DNA from 2 places in the Streptomyces sp. CS113 genome. Region 1 is predicted to be linked to the other one. Evidence: riboswitches for the same ligand, from Rfam matches in the RefSeq annotation. Region 1 holds a riboswitch; the other holds the start of a gene.
The links. Region 1 has a riboswitch for glycine ahead of gcvT (glycine cleavage system aminomethyltransferase GcvT). Riboswitches for the same ligand answer to the same signal wherever they lie in the genome.
Positions count from the first base shown of each region.

Region 2: another riboswitch for glycine. It lies ahead of gcvP (aminomethyl-transferring glycine dehydrogenase); the one in region 1 lies ahead of gcvT (glycine cleavage system aminomethyltransferase GcvT).

Region 1 covers NZ_KZ195574.1:2,714,732-2,720,452, forward strand. The annotation lists gene B9W62_RS11665 (ABC transporter substrate-binding protein) at 1-77, opposite strand, end outside; gene B9W62_RS11670 (ABC transporter permease) at 149-1,156, opposite strand; gene B9W62_RS11675 (enhanced serine sensitivity protein SseB C-terminal domain-containing protein) at 1,483-2,280, opposite strand; gene B9W62_RS11680 (enhanced serine sensitivity protein SseB) at 2,474-3,241, opposite strand; gene B9W62_RS11685 (AAA family ATPase) at 3,321-3,989, opposite strand; glycine riboswitch at 4,168-4,261, shown strand; gene gcvT (glycine cleavage system aminomethyltransferase GcvT) at 4,417-5,550, shown strand; gene gcvH (glycine cleavage system protein GcvH) at 5,659-5,721, shown strand, end outside.
Region 2 covers NZ_KZ195574.1:7,207,392-7,213,112, forward strand. The annotation lists gene B9W62_RS32435 (MerR family transcriptional regulator) at 1-392, shown strand, start outside; gene B9W62_RS32440 (DNA polymerase IV) at 466-1,911, shown strand; gene B9W62_RS32445 (PRC-barrel domain-containing protein) at 1,827-2,204, opposite strand; glycine riboswitch at 2,352-2,447, shown strand; gene gcvP (aminomethyl-transferring glycine dehydrogenase) at 2,625-5,510, shown strand; gene B9W62_RS32455 (TOBE domain-containing protein) at 5,585-5,721, opposite strand, start outside.

The DNA of each region.
Region 1 (5,721 bases):
GTGGTCAGCAGCGCGGCGACCACTGCGGCAGCGGCCAAAGCCTGCTTGCGCCGCCCTGAGGTGCGTTGGGTAGTCACGATCTCGGATCCTCCGGATTAGATGAGAGACCCCGTGCAGGTGCCACGGGTCGCTTTGCGGTACGGCAGGGTCAGCGGGAGCCCTTCGGGTCCAGCGCGTCGCGCACGCCGTCACCGAAGAGGTTGAAGGCAAGAACGGTGATGAAGATCGCCACACCGGGGACCACCATGTACATGGGGTCCGACTTGTAGTAGTCGATCGCGCTCGAGAGCATCTGCCCCCACGACGACGTGGGCGGCTTGACGCCCACACCCAGGAAGCTGAGCGCCGCCTCGGTGAGGATGTTGGTGGGGATCATCATCGTGGTGTAGACGATGATCGGCGCCACCAGGTTGGGCAGCAGTTCCTTGAACAGGATGTAGAACCGTCCGGCCCCCAGCGACCTGGCCGCCTCGACGTACTCCCGTTCACGCATGGAGAGGGTCTGGCCGCGGACCACGCGGCCGATGTAGGGCCAGCCGAAGAAGCCGATGACCACGATCATCATGAGCAGGCGCACGCCCGTGCCGCTCAGCCCCAGCATCGAGTCCGGCATCACGGAGACCAGCGCGATGATGAACAGGAGCTGCGGGAAGGCCAGCAGGCCGTCCATGATCCGGCTGATGAGGGAGTCGACCCAGCCGCCGAAGAAGCCGGCGAGCACCCCCAGGACGGTGCCGATGACCACGGCGACCATGGCGGACAGGAAGCCGACGAGCAGCGAGATCCGGGCGCCGTGGACGATGCGGGCGAAGATGTCGCGGCCGTTGACCGGCTCCACGCCGAGCCAGTGGTCGCCGCTGACGCCGCCCAGCGAGCCCGTGGGCGTGCCGAAGAGCGGGTCGATCATGTCCTCGTTGTACGCGTTGGGCTCCTGCCCGTACAGGGAGGTGATCAGCGGCGCGAAGACGGCGACCAGGATGAGGACCAGCACCACGATGCCGCCCGCGAGGGCCAGCCGGTCCTTCTTCAGGCGCTCCCAGGCGATCCGGCCCAGGGAGCGCCCTTGTACCGACTTGGCCTCGGCGCCGGCGACCGCCGCTTCCTCTGCCGCACTCGGGGCCGCTTCCGCGGTCGGCTCGTGCAATGGTGCCGTCATCTGGCAGGGACCCCTCTCAACCGGCGGTAGCCGGCCCGCACTTGCCGCTGTAGCGGCGTGATCAGTCCGTCGTACAAAGAGGCGAGCATCCACCCCTTGTTGCGGGAGTCTTCAATGCATTGGCGATCTGTAGCCAGACTTGACGGGGAATGGATGCGCAACCGTGATGCTGTTTGAGGTGTTCCGTTATCCGGACAGTGGGTAACGGGGGTCGGACGCGGGCAAGTTGGGACATCGGCGACAAAGGGGGGCTTTGCGTCGTCATCTACGCGCGAAGATCGCCTCTGCCGACCGTGTTCGGCGGGGCCCGCGAGAGCCCGCGACCGTCAGTACCGGCTACCGGCCGGAGGGTATCCGTACCCGCCCGCGGGTGCCTGGGCGGGGGCGGCCGCGTGGGCCTCGCGGTCGTAGAACGGGCGCGCGTTGGCCCGCAGCCACAGGGCGACCGGGTCGTGGGCGTCGGTCATCGCCACCGTCGACACCGGCAGCCCGTCCGGCACCGCGCCGACGGACTGCTGCATCATCGCGCGCACCGCGTCGACGGCCGGCGGGGAGGTGTCGTACACGTCCAGGCCGATGGCGAGGTACGGCGCCCCGAGCGCCGGCTGCACCCAGGCGCGGCGCAGCGCGCGGACCGCCGGGGTGCGGTGGGCGTTCTGCGCGAGCAGGGCGTAGAACTGCGGGATCTCGATGGCCGGTTCGGACAGGCGCAGCGGGCCGGCGGGCTGACGGTCCAGGCCGGAGGCGATGCGGCGCAGGTCGAGCCAGGGAATGCCGACGCCGCCGCCGGGGGCGTGCGGGTTGAGCCACAGGCCGTAGTGGTCCGGGTAGAGGGCGCGGGCCACCTCCAGGCCGTCGACCACCTCGTACGACCGGTTCCAGCCACTGGCGGACAGCTCCTGGGCGGAGGTCACGCAGGGTGCGTAGCCGTAGCCGGCGACCTCCATGCTCCCGTACTGGGCGTCCGGGGAGCCGGCCTGTCCGTGCCACAGCAGCATCCAGACCTGGCCTGAGGCGGGGGTGGCGAGGGCGCGCAGCAGGGCCTCGTAGGCGTCGTAGCGCCCGGGCGTCACCTGGCGCAGCATGTGCTCGACCTGTCCGGTCGTGGTGCCGCTGGCGCTCACGCGTATCGCCCCTTCGAGAAGTTCCCCCGGTGTCGGGACCAGCTTAAGGCTCCGCCGGGTGCGGGGAGCCTTCCAGCTCGGGGTGTGCTGTCGTCTTGCGGCAGCGGGTGCGTCGTGGCCCGTCGCGCCCGCGCGGCGGAGCCGCACATGTCACCGCCCCGCGCCCCTTTCGGGGCGCTCACCTGACCGGCGTCTACAAGTCCCGGTCGTAGAAGGGCCTGACCCTTTCCCGCATCCAGTCGCAGACCGGGTCCTGGGCCGCCTCCAGGAGGATCAGGTTGACCTCCCATTTCAGGGGGGACTTGGCGAGGGCTCGGCCCAGGGCGTCCAGCGGGAGGGCGCGGGCGTCGCCCTCCCAGTGGGTGAGTTCGACGCCGACGAACAGGACCGGGTCGGCGGTCTCCACGGCGGCCAGGCAGCGGCGCGCGCTGCGTACGACGCCGGTGGCGGCGAACTCGGCGGAGGCCGCGGCCAGGAAGTCCACCGGGTCGTCCTGCCAGTCCGGCTCGAAGAGGCGGACCCGGCCGCCGGAGGAGGGCCCGTCCAGCGGGGTGCGCCCGGCCCGGCACAGCTCGGCCACGGCGGGCGGCGGCAGCGGGATGCCGACCACGCCCTCCGGGTTCACCGCGATGCCGACCTGCGGGGGCAGGCCGCGGGCGAAGTCCGCGGCGGGGGCGATGGTGTACGCCATGTGCGCCCCGGCGACCTGGCGCAACTGCTCCTCGGAGCTGAACACCGGCACGTAGGCCTGGCCGTCGATCTCCAGCGAGGGCAGGTCGAGCGGGCCGCTGTGCGGGCCGCCGCCGTTCGGCAGGGGTATCCACAGGAAGCTGCGGCCGAGGACCTCCACGATCCGGCCACCGGCCGAGGCGATGCCGAGGGATGCGGACAGCACCTCCTCCAGCTCGTTGCCTGGCCACCCGCCGTGCGGGTGGGGGTGCGCCTGTGCCGGGAAGTCCATCTGCCTACCTACCGCCTGCCTGGTACCGCCGTTCGTGGCTGAAAGGCTAACCCGTTCGATCCCGGTGCCCTACCGTGCGTCACCCCGTGAAGGCGATCCGGCGGAGGGTGTCGGCCGCCGCCCGGTCCAGGACGACCGCCGAGGTACAGCCGGCGGGCAGGGTGCCGTCGGTCACCGCGCGCAGCAGGCGGGAGTTGGCGGTGCGGTGCCGCAGGAACGCGTACCGCGAGACGCCCCGGCCGCGCTCGCGCTGGCCGGCCAGGGCCTCGCCGGGAGCGACGTCGAGGAGCAGCAGGTGCAGGGTGCCCTTCCGGCGGCGGGCCTCGCGGGCCAGCCAGCCGCGCACCCAGGCCTGGGTGCCGCAGTCGTGCACGACGACGCCCTCGCCGGAGCGCAGCGCGCGGCGCAGCCCCGCGTAGTGGGCGAGGCGGACGAGGGGGCGGTAGAGCGCGTACGGCAGGAGACGCGGCATGCGCTGGTCCCAGCGGTCGCGGGTGTCCTGGGAGTCGATGCGAGCGCCGCGCACGGTGCGCCGCATCAGCGTGGACTTGCCGCTGCCGGGCAGACCGGTGATCACCACCAGGTCCCGGGGTCCGAAGAGCAGGGCGTGCGGGCTGCGGCCGTCGCGGTCCCTCAGGTCGCGGACGACGGGTGCGGGCAGTGGGGCGCATGCCTCGGGGGCCGGGGCGGCGGGCTGCTTGGGCAGCGCGAGTCCCGAGGTCGTGGCGTACGCCGTGGTCCTGTTCACCGTGATCGTCCTCCCCTGGGGCGGTACACGAGTACCTCCCCGTCGAGTGTAAAGAGAAGGTAATGCGCGGGTCTCGCGTTTTCGTTCGCTTACTGCCACAAGCCGGTTACAAGAACAGCTCTGCCCACGGATGAGCCAGGCGTGCAATGATGGCGGCGCCAACTGCATACCGGCCGTTTGAATCCGCGCGGGAGAGTCCCCGGCCGCGCCGGGGCGCCGAAGGAGCAAGTCCCTCCCTTGAATCTCTCAGGCCCCGTTACCGCGCGGGCGAGGCACATCTGAAAAGCGGACCGCCCCCGACGGCGGTCCCACCCAAGGTGCAAGCCCTGATCGCCGTACTCCGGTGGCCGCGGCGAACCTCTCAGGTTCCGATGACAGATGGGGAGGACCGACCTCGCCCCGTCCTGTCCTGGGAGACGACCGACCGATGAGCAGTACCGAACTGCGCCGTACCGCGCTCGATGCCACGCATCGCGCCCTGGGCGCGACGATGACCGACTTCGCCGGCTGGGACATGCCCCTGCGCTACGGCTCCGAGCGCGAGGAGCACGTCGCGGTGCGCACCCGCGCCGGTCTCTTCGACCTCTCGCACATGGGTGAGATCACCGTCAGCGGGCCGCAGGCGGCCGAGCTGCTGAACTTCGCGCTGGTCGGCAACATCGGCAGCGTGAAGCCGGGCAGGGCCCGCTACACCATGATCTGCCGCGAGGACGGCGGCATCCTGGACGACCTGATCGTCTACCGGCTCGGTGGGACCGAGGCCGCGTCTTCTCAGTACATGGTGGTCGCCAACGCCTCCAACGCCCAGGTCGTGCTGGACGCGCTGACCGAGCGGGCGGCCGGCTTCGACGCCGAGGTGCGCGACGACCGGGACGCCTACGCGCTGCTCGCCGTGCAGGGCCCCGAGTCCCCGGGCATCCTCGCGTCGCTCACCGACGCCGACCTGGACGGCCTGAAGTACTACGCCGGTCTGCCCGGCACGGTCGCCGGCGTCCCGGCGCTGATCGCGCGCACCGGTTACACCGGCGAGGACGGCTTCGAGCTGTTCGTGAAGCCGGAGCACGCCGTCGAGCTGTGGCAGGCGCTGACCAAGGCGGGTGAGGGCGCCGGGCTGATCGCGTGCGGCCTGTCCTGCCGGGACACGCTCCGCCTGGAGGCGGGCATGCCGCTGTACGGCAACGAGCTGTCGACCGCGCTGACGCCGTTCGACGCCGGTCTGGGCCGGGTGGTGAAGTTCGAGAAGGAGGGCGACTTCGTCGGGCGCGCCGCGCTGACCGAGGCCGCTTCCCGGGCGGAGCAGAACCCGCCCCGCGTCCTGGTCGGCCTGGTCGCCGAGGGCCGCCGGGTGCCGCGCGCCGGGTACCCGGTCGTCGCCGGCGGCGAAGTGATCGGCGAGGTCACCTCCGGCGCCCCGTCCCCGACGCTGGGCAAGCCGATCGCCATGGCGTACGTCGACCCCGCGCACGCGGCTCCCGGCACCGAGGGCGTCGGCGTGGACATCCGGGGCAGCCACGAGCCGTACGAGGTCGTGGCGCTGCCGTTCTACAAGCGCCAGAAGTAGACACTGGGCGGCGGCCCTCCCCGGCAGCCCCCCGCGTCGCACCGGGCGCACCCCCGCCCCACCACCCCCTTCACCAGCCACTTCCTCGCGTACAGGAGAATTCAGGCCATGAGCAACCCCCAGCAGCTGCGCTACAGCAAGGAGCACGAGTGGCTGTCGGGCGCCGAGGAC
Region 2 (5,721 bases), 4.5 Mb from region 1:
GGCCCGCGCACGGCTCCGGAACGCAGCGTCTGTACAGCTTCCGCGACGTGGTCGTGCTGAAGATCGTCAAGCGTTTCCTCGACACCGGGGTCTCCCTGCAGAACATCCGCACCACCGTCCAGCACCTCAGGGAGCGCGGCTTCCGGGACCTGGAGCGGATGACGCTGATGAGCGACGGCGCCACCGTCTACGAGTGCACCTCGCCCGACGAGGTGCACGCACTGCTCCAGGGCGGCCAGGGCATCTTCGGGATCGCCGTCGGCGTCGTCTGGCGGGACGTGGAGGGTGCGCTGTCCCAGCTGCACGGGGAGCGGATCGACACGGGGGAGACCCTGGTCGGGCACAATCCCGCCGACGAGCTGGCCCGGCGGCGGAACAACCGGGCGGTCTGAGTCCCGTGGCGCGACCGGCTCGGTCCTGCCGGTCGCGGCGGGATTGTCAGTGGCGTAGGGCAGCATCGGAGATGTGAGATCCGTGCCCACGATCCTGCATCTCGACATGGATGCCTTCTTCGCCTCGGTGGAGCAGGCGTCCAAGCCGAGCCTGCGCGGAAAGGCCGTGGTGGTGGGCGGCCTCGGACCGCGCGGCGTGGTCGCCACCTGTTCGTACGAGGCCCGGGTGTTCGGCGTGCACTCCGCGATGCCGATGGGCCAGGCCCGTCGGCTCGCGCCGCACGCCGCCTACCTCGTTCCGCGCTTCGAGCTCTACCGGTCGATCAGCGAGCAGGTGATGCGGCTGCTGCGGGAGCTGTCGCCGCTGGTGGAGCCGCTGAGCCTGGACGAGGCCTTCGTGGACCTGGAGGCCGGCGGCACGGCCCGGGACGCCGAGACGGCGCGGCTGGCCGGGGCGAAGCTGCGCACGGACATCCGCACCGTCACCGGCCTCACCGGGTCCGTGGGCCTCGCCGCCTCCAAGATGCTCGCCAAGATCGCCTCGGAACAGGCCAAGCCCGACGGACTGGTGCTCATCCCGCCCGGGACGGAGCGGGCCATGCTGGAGCCGATGACGGTGCGCACGCTGCCCGGCGTGGGCCCGGCCACGGGAGACCATCTGCGGCGCGCCGGGATCACCACGGTCGGCGAGATCGCCGAGGCGGGCGAGGACGAGCTGGTGCGGTTGCTGGGCAAGGCGCACGGCCACGCGCTGTACGCCATGGCGCTCGCGCGGGACGAGCGGCCGGTGGTGGCCGAGCGGGAGACCAAGTCGGTGTCGGTCGAGGACACCTACGACGTGGACATCCACGACCGGGTGCGGGTCGGCGTCGAGGTGGGACGGCTCGCGGACCGCTGCGTGCGGCGGCTGCGCGCCTCCGGCCTGTCCGGGCGGACCATCGTGCTCAAGGTGCGCAGATACGACTTCTCCACGCTGACCCGCTCCGAGACCCTGCGCGGGCCCACCGACGACCCCGCGGTGGTGCGCGAGGCGGCCGCGCGACTGCTGGACTCGGTGGACACCACGGGCGGCGTGCGGCTGCTCGGCGTGGGAGTCAGCGGGCTCGCCGACTACACGCAGGAGGACCTGTTCGCGCAGGCCGCGGAGGGGCGGGCCGAGGAACTGGCCGAGGAGCCCGAGACCGCGCCCGCCGAGGAGCACAGACCCTCGCCCACCGAGCGGCGGTGGCCGGCGGGGCACGACGTGCGGCACACGGAGCTGGGGCACGGCTGGGTGCAGGGCAGCGGTCTCGGGCGGGTCACCGTGCGATTCGAGACGCCGTACTCGGAGGTCGGGCGGGTGCGGACCTTCCCGGTGGACGACCCGGAGCTGACACCGGCGGATCCGCTGCCGCTGGTCGCCGCCGCGGAGGGCGGCGAGGGTGGCGAGGGCGGTCAGCCGTCGTCGTTGCCCCTGCCGGCCAGCTTGCCGAAGTCGTGGTCGGGGGGCGGGGGACCGGCGGCCACGTCCAAGCCGTAGTGGTGGTACAGCTGGAGTTCCTGTTCCGGCGAGAGGTGCCGGCCGACGCCGAAGTCGGGCGCCTCCTTGATCAGGGCCCGGTCGAAGGGCACGCGCAGGGCGCCGTCGACCAGCTCGCTGGGCTCCAGGGGGACGAAGGCGTCCCTGCTGAAGAGGCCGGTCCGTATCGCCGCCCACTCGGGGACGCCGGTGGCATCGTCGAGGTAGACCTCGTCCACGGTGCCGATCCTGGTGCCGTCGCGGTCGAACGCCTTGCGGCCGATCAGGTTCCGCGGATCGATGTCAGTACGCACGGGGCCCTCCACTTGATCGCACCACTGGGCCGGATGTGGTCGCACCAGCCGCCTAATCATCCGTAAGTACTACAAAAAGGCACAAGGGCTCGGTCGGCCACTCGAAGTCCGTGCGGCGGCCTCGCTGGTACGCTGGCAAACGGCTGCTGACCCCGCGCGGGAGAGTCCTCCGGACACCACCGGAGGCGCCGAAGGAGCAAATCCTCCCCGGAATCTCTCAGGCTCACGTACCGCACGGACGAGGTCACTCTGGAAAGCAGAGCGGGTGTCGACGGCTTCCGCTCTCACCGACGGTGAAAGCCGGGAGAGCCCCAGGGCTCGCCCGGTGAAGCTCTCAGGTTGAGATGACAGAGGGGGAGGCCGTCCGGGTACCCGCGCCGTGGTGCCCCTCGAAGGTCGTCAGACCAGGAGGCCTCCGCAATGACCGCCCACCGCACTCCGCTCTCCGAGCTCGAACAGGCCATGCCCTTCGAGCAGCGCCACATCGGCCCCGACCACGAGGCCCGGGCCAAGATGCTCGCGCAGGTCGGTTACGGTTCGCTCGACGAACTGACGGCCGCCGCGGTGCCGGATGTGATCAAGAACGCCGACCGGCTGGACCTGCCGGGCGCGCGCTCCGAGGCCGAGGTGCTGGCCGAGCTGCGCTCCCTGGCCGACCGCAACCAGGTCCTCGACTCCATGATCGGCCTCGGCTACTACGGCACCTTCACCCCGCCGGTCATCCTGCGCAACGTCATGGAGAACCCGTCCTGGTACACGGCGTACACGCCGTACCAGCCGGAGATCTCCCAGGGCCGGCTCGAGGCCCTCCTGAACTTCCAGACCATGGTCGCCGAGCTGACCGGCCTGCCCACCTCCGGTGCCTCGCTGCTCGACGAGGGCACCGCCGCCGCCGAGGCGATGGCCCTGTCCCGGCGCATGGGCAAGAACAAGAAGGGCCTGTTCCTGGTCGACGCGGACACGCTGCCGCAGACCGTCGCCGTGATACAGACCCGTGCCGAGCCGACCGGCGTCGAGGTCGTCGTCGCCGACCTGAGCGAGGGCATCCCCGCCGAGGTCGCCGAGCGCGAGATCAACGGCGTCCTGATCCAGTACCCGGGCGCCTCCGGAGCCGTCCGCGACATCAAGCCGGTGATCGACCGGGCGCACGAGCTGGGCGCTCTCGTCACCGTCGCCGCCGATCTGCTCGCCCTCACGCTGCTCACCTCGCCCGGCGAGCTGGGCGCGGACATCGCCGTGGGCACCACCCAGCGCTTCGGCGTGCCGATGGGCTTCGGCGGACCGCACGCCGGCTTCATGGCGGTGCACGAGAAGTTCGCCCGCAGCCTGCCCGGCCGCCTGGTCGGCGTCTCGGTCGACGCGGACGGCAACAAGGCCTACCGCCTGGCCCTGCAAACCCGCGAGCAGCACATCCGCCGCGAGAAGGCCACCAGCAACATCTGCACCGCGCAGGTGCTGCTCGCCGTCATGGCCGGCATGTACGCCGTCTACCACGGCCCCGAGGGCCTGCGGGCCATCGCGCGGCGCACCCACCGCTACGCCACGATCACCGCCGCCGGACTCGCCGAGGGCGGTGTCGAGATCGTCCACGGCGCCTACTTCGACACGGTCACCGCGCGGGTGCCCGGCCGGGCCGCCGCGATCGTCCACGCCGCCCGCGAGAACGGCATCAACCTGCGGCTCGTCGACGCCGACCACGTGTCGTTCGCCTGCGACGAGACCACCACGCGGGCCCAGGTCGGCGGCGTGTGGCACGCCTTCGGCGTCGAGGGCGACATCGAGTCGCTGGACGCGGAGAGCGGGGAGGCGCTGCCCGAGTCGCTGCTGCGCACCGACGACTTCCTGACCCACCCCGTCTTCCACCAGCACCGCTCCGAGACCGCGATGCTGCGCTACCTGCGCCGCCTCGCCGACCGGGACTACGCGCTGGACCGCGGCATGATCCCGCTGGGCTCCTGCACGATGAAGCTCAACGCGACCACCGAGATGGAGCCGGTCACCTGGCCCGAGTTCGGCGCGCTGCACCCCTTCGCCCCCGCCGACCAGGCGCAGGGCTACCTGACCCTCATCCGCGAGCTGGAGGAGCGGCTCGCCGAGGTCACCGGGTACGACAAAGTCTCGCTCCAGCCCAACGCCGGGTCGCAGGGCGAGTTCGCCGGCCTGCTCGCCGTACGCGGCTACCACCGGGCCAACGGCGACGAGCAGCGCACCGTCTGCCTCATCCCGTCCTCCGCGCACGGCACCAACGCCGCCAGCGCCGTCATGGCGGGCATGAAGGTCGTCGTCGTCAAGACCGCCGAGGACGGCGAGATCGACGTCGAGGACCTGCGGGCCAAGATCGAGAAGCACCGCGACGAGCTGGCCGTGCTGATGATCACCTACCCCTCCACGCACGGTGTGTTCGAGGAGCACGTCGCCGACATCTGCGCGCAGGTGCACGACGCCGGCGGCCAGGTCTACGTGGACGGCGCCAACCTCAACGCCCTGGTCGGCCTCGCCAAGCCCGGCCACTTCGGCGGCGACGTCTCCCACCTGAACCTGCACAAGACCTTCTGCATCCCGCACGGCGGCGGCGGTCCCGGCGTCGGCCCCGTGGCCGTACGGTCGCACCTGGCGCCGTACCTGCCCAACCACCCGTTGCAGCCCGCGGCCGGTCCGCAGACCGGTGTCGGTCCGATCTCGGCGGCGCCGTGGGGCTCGGCCGGCATCCTGCCGATCTCCTGGTCGTACGTCCGGCTGATGGGCGGCGAGGGCCTCAAGCGGGCCACGCAGGTGGCCGTGCTGTCCGCCAACTACATCGCCAAGCGCCTGGAGCCGCACTTCCCGGTGCTCTACAACGGTCCCGGCGGGCTGGTGGCGCACGAGTGCATCATCGACCTGCGCCCGCTGACCAAGGCGACCGGCGTGAGCGTCGACGACGTCGCCAAGCGGCTGATCGACTACGGCTTCCACGCGCCGACGATGTCCTTCCCGGTGGCCGGCACGCTGATGATCGAGCCGACCGAGTCCGAGGACCTGGCCGAGCTGGACCGGTTCTGCGAGGCGATGATCGCCATCCGCGCGGAGATCGAGAAGGTCGGCTCCGGCGCCTGGCCCGCCGACGACAACCCGCTGCGCGGCGCCCCGCACACCGCGGGCGCGCTGGGCGGCGAGTGGGACCACGCGTACACGCGCGAGGAGGCCGTCTTCCCGGCCGGGGTGTCCGCCGCCGACAAGTACTGGCCGCCGGTGCGCCGCATCGACCAGGCCTACGGCGACCGGAACCTGGTCTGCTCCTGCCCGCCGCTGGACGCGTACGAGGACTGAGTCCCGCCGCATAAGGGGGACAGGCCCCGTCCGGGCCGCGGAGACGCGGTGTCCGGGCGGGGCCTGTCCGCGTCTCAGGCCGTGGCGAGCGACACCTCCGTCGACTTGACCAGCGCGACCACGGGCACGCCGACGGACAGCCCCAGGTCGTCGGCGGCCTGCCGGGTGATGGCGGCCGTCAGCTCGGCGCCCTCGACGGCGACCGCGACGG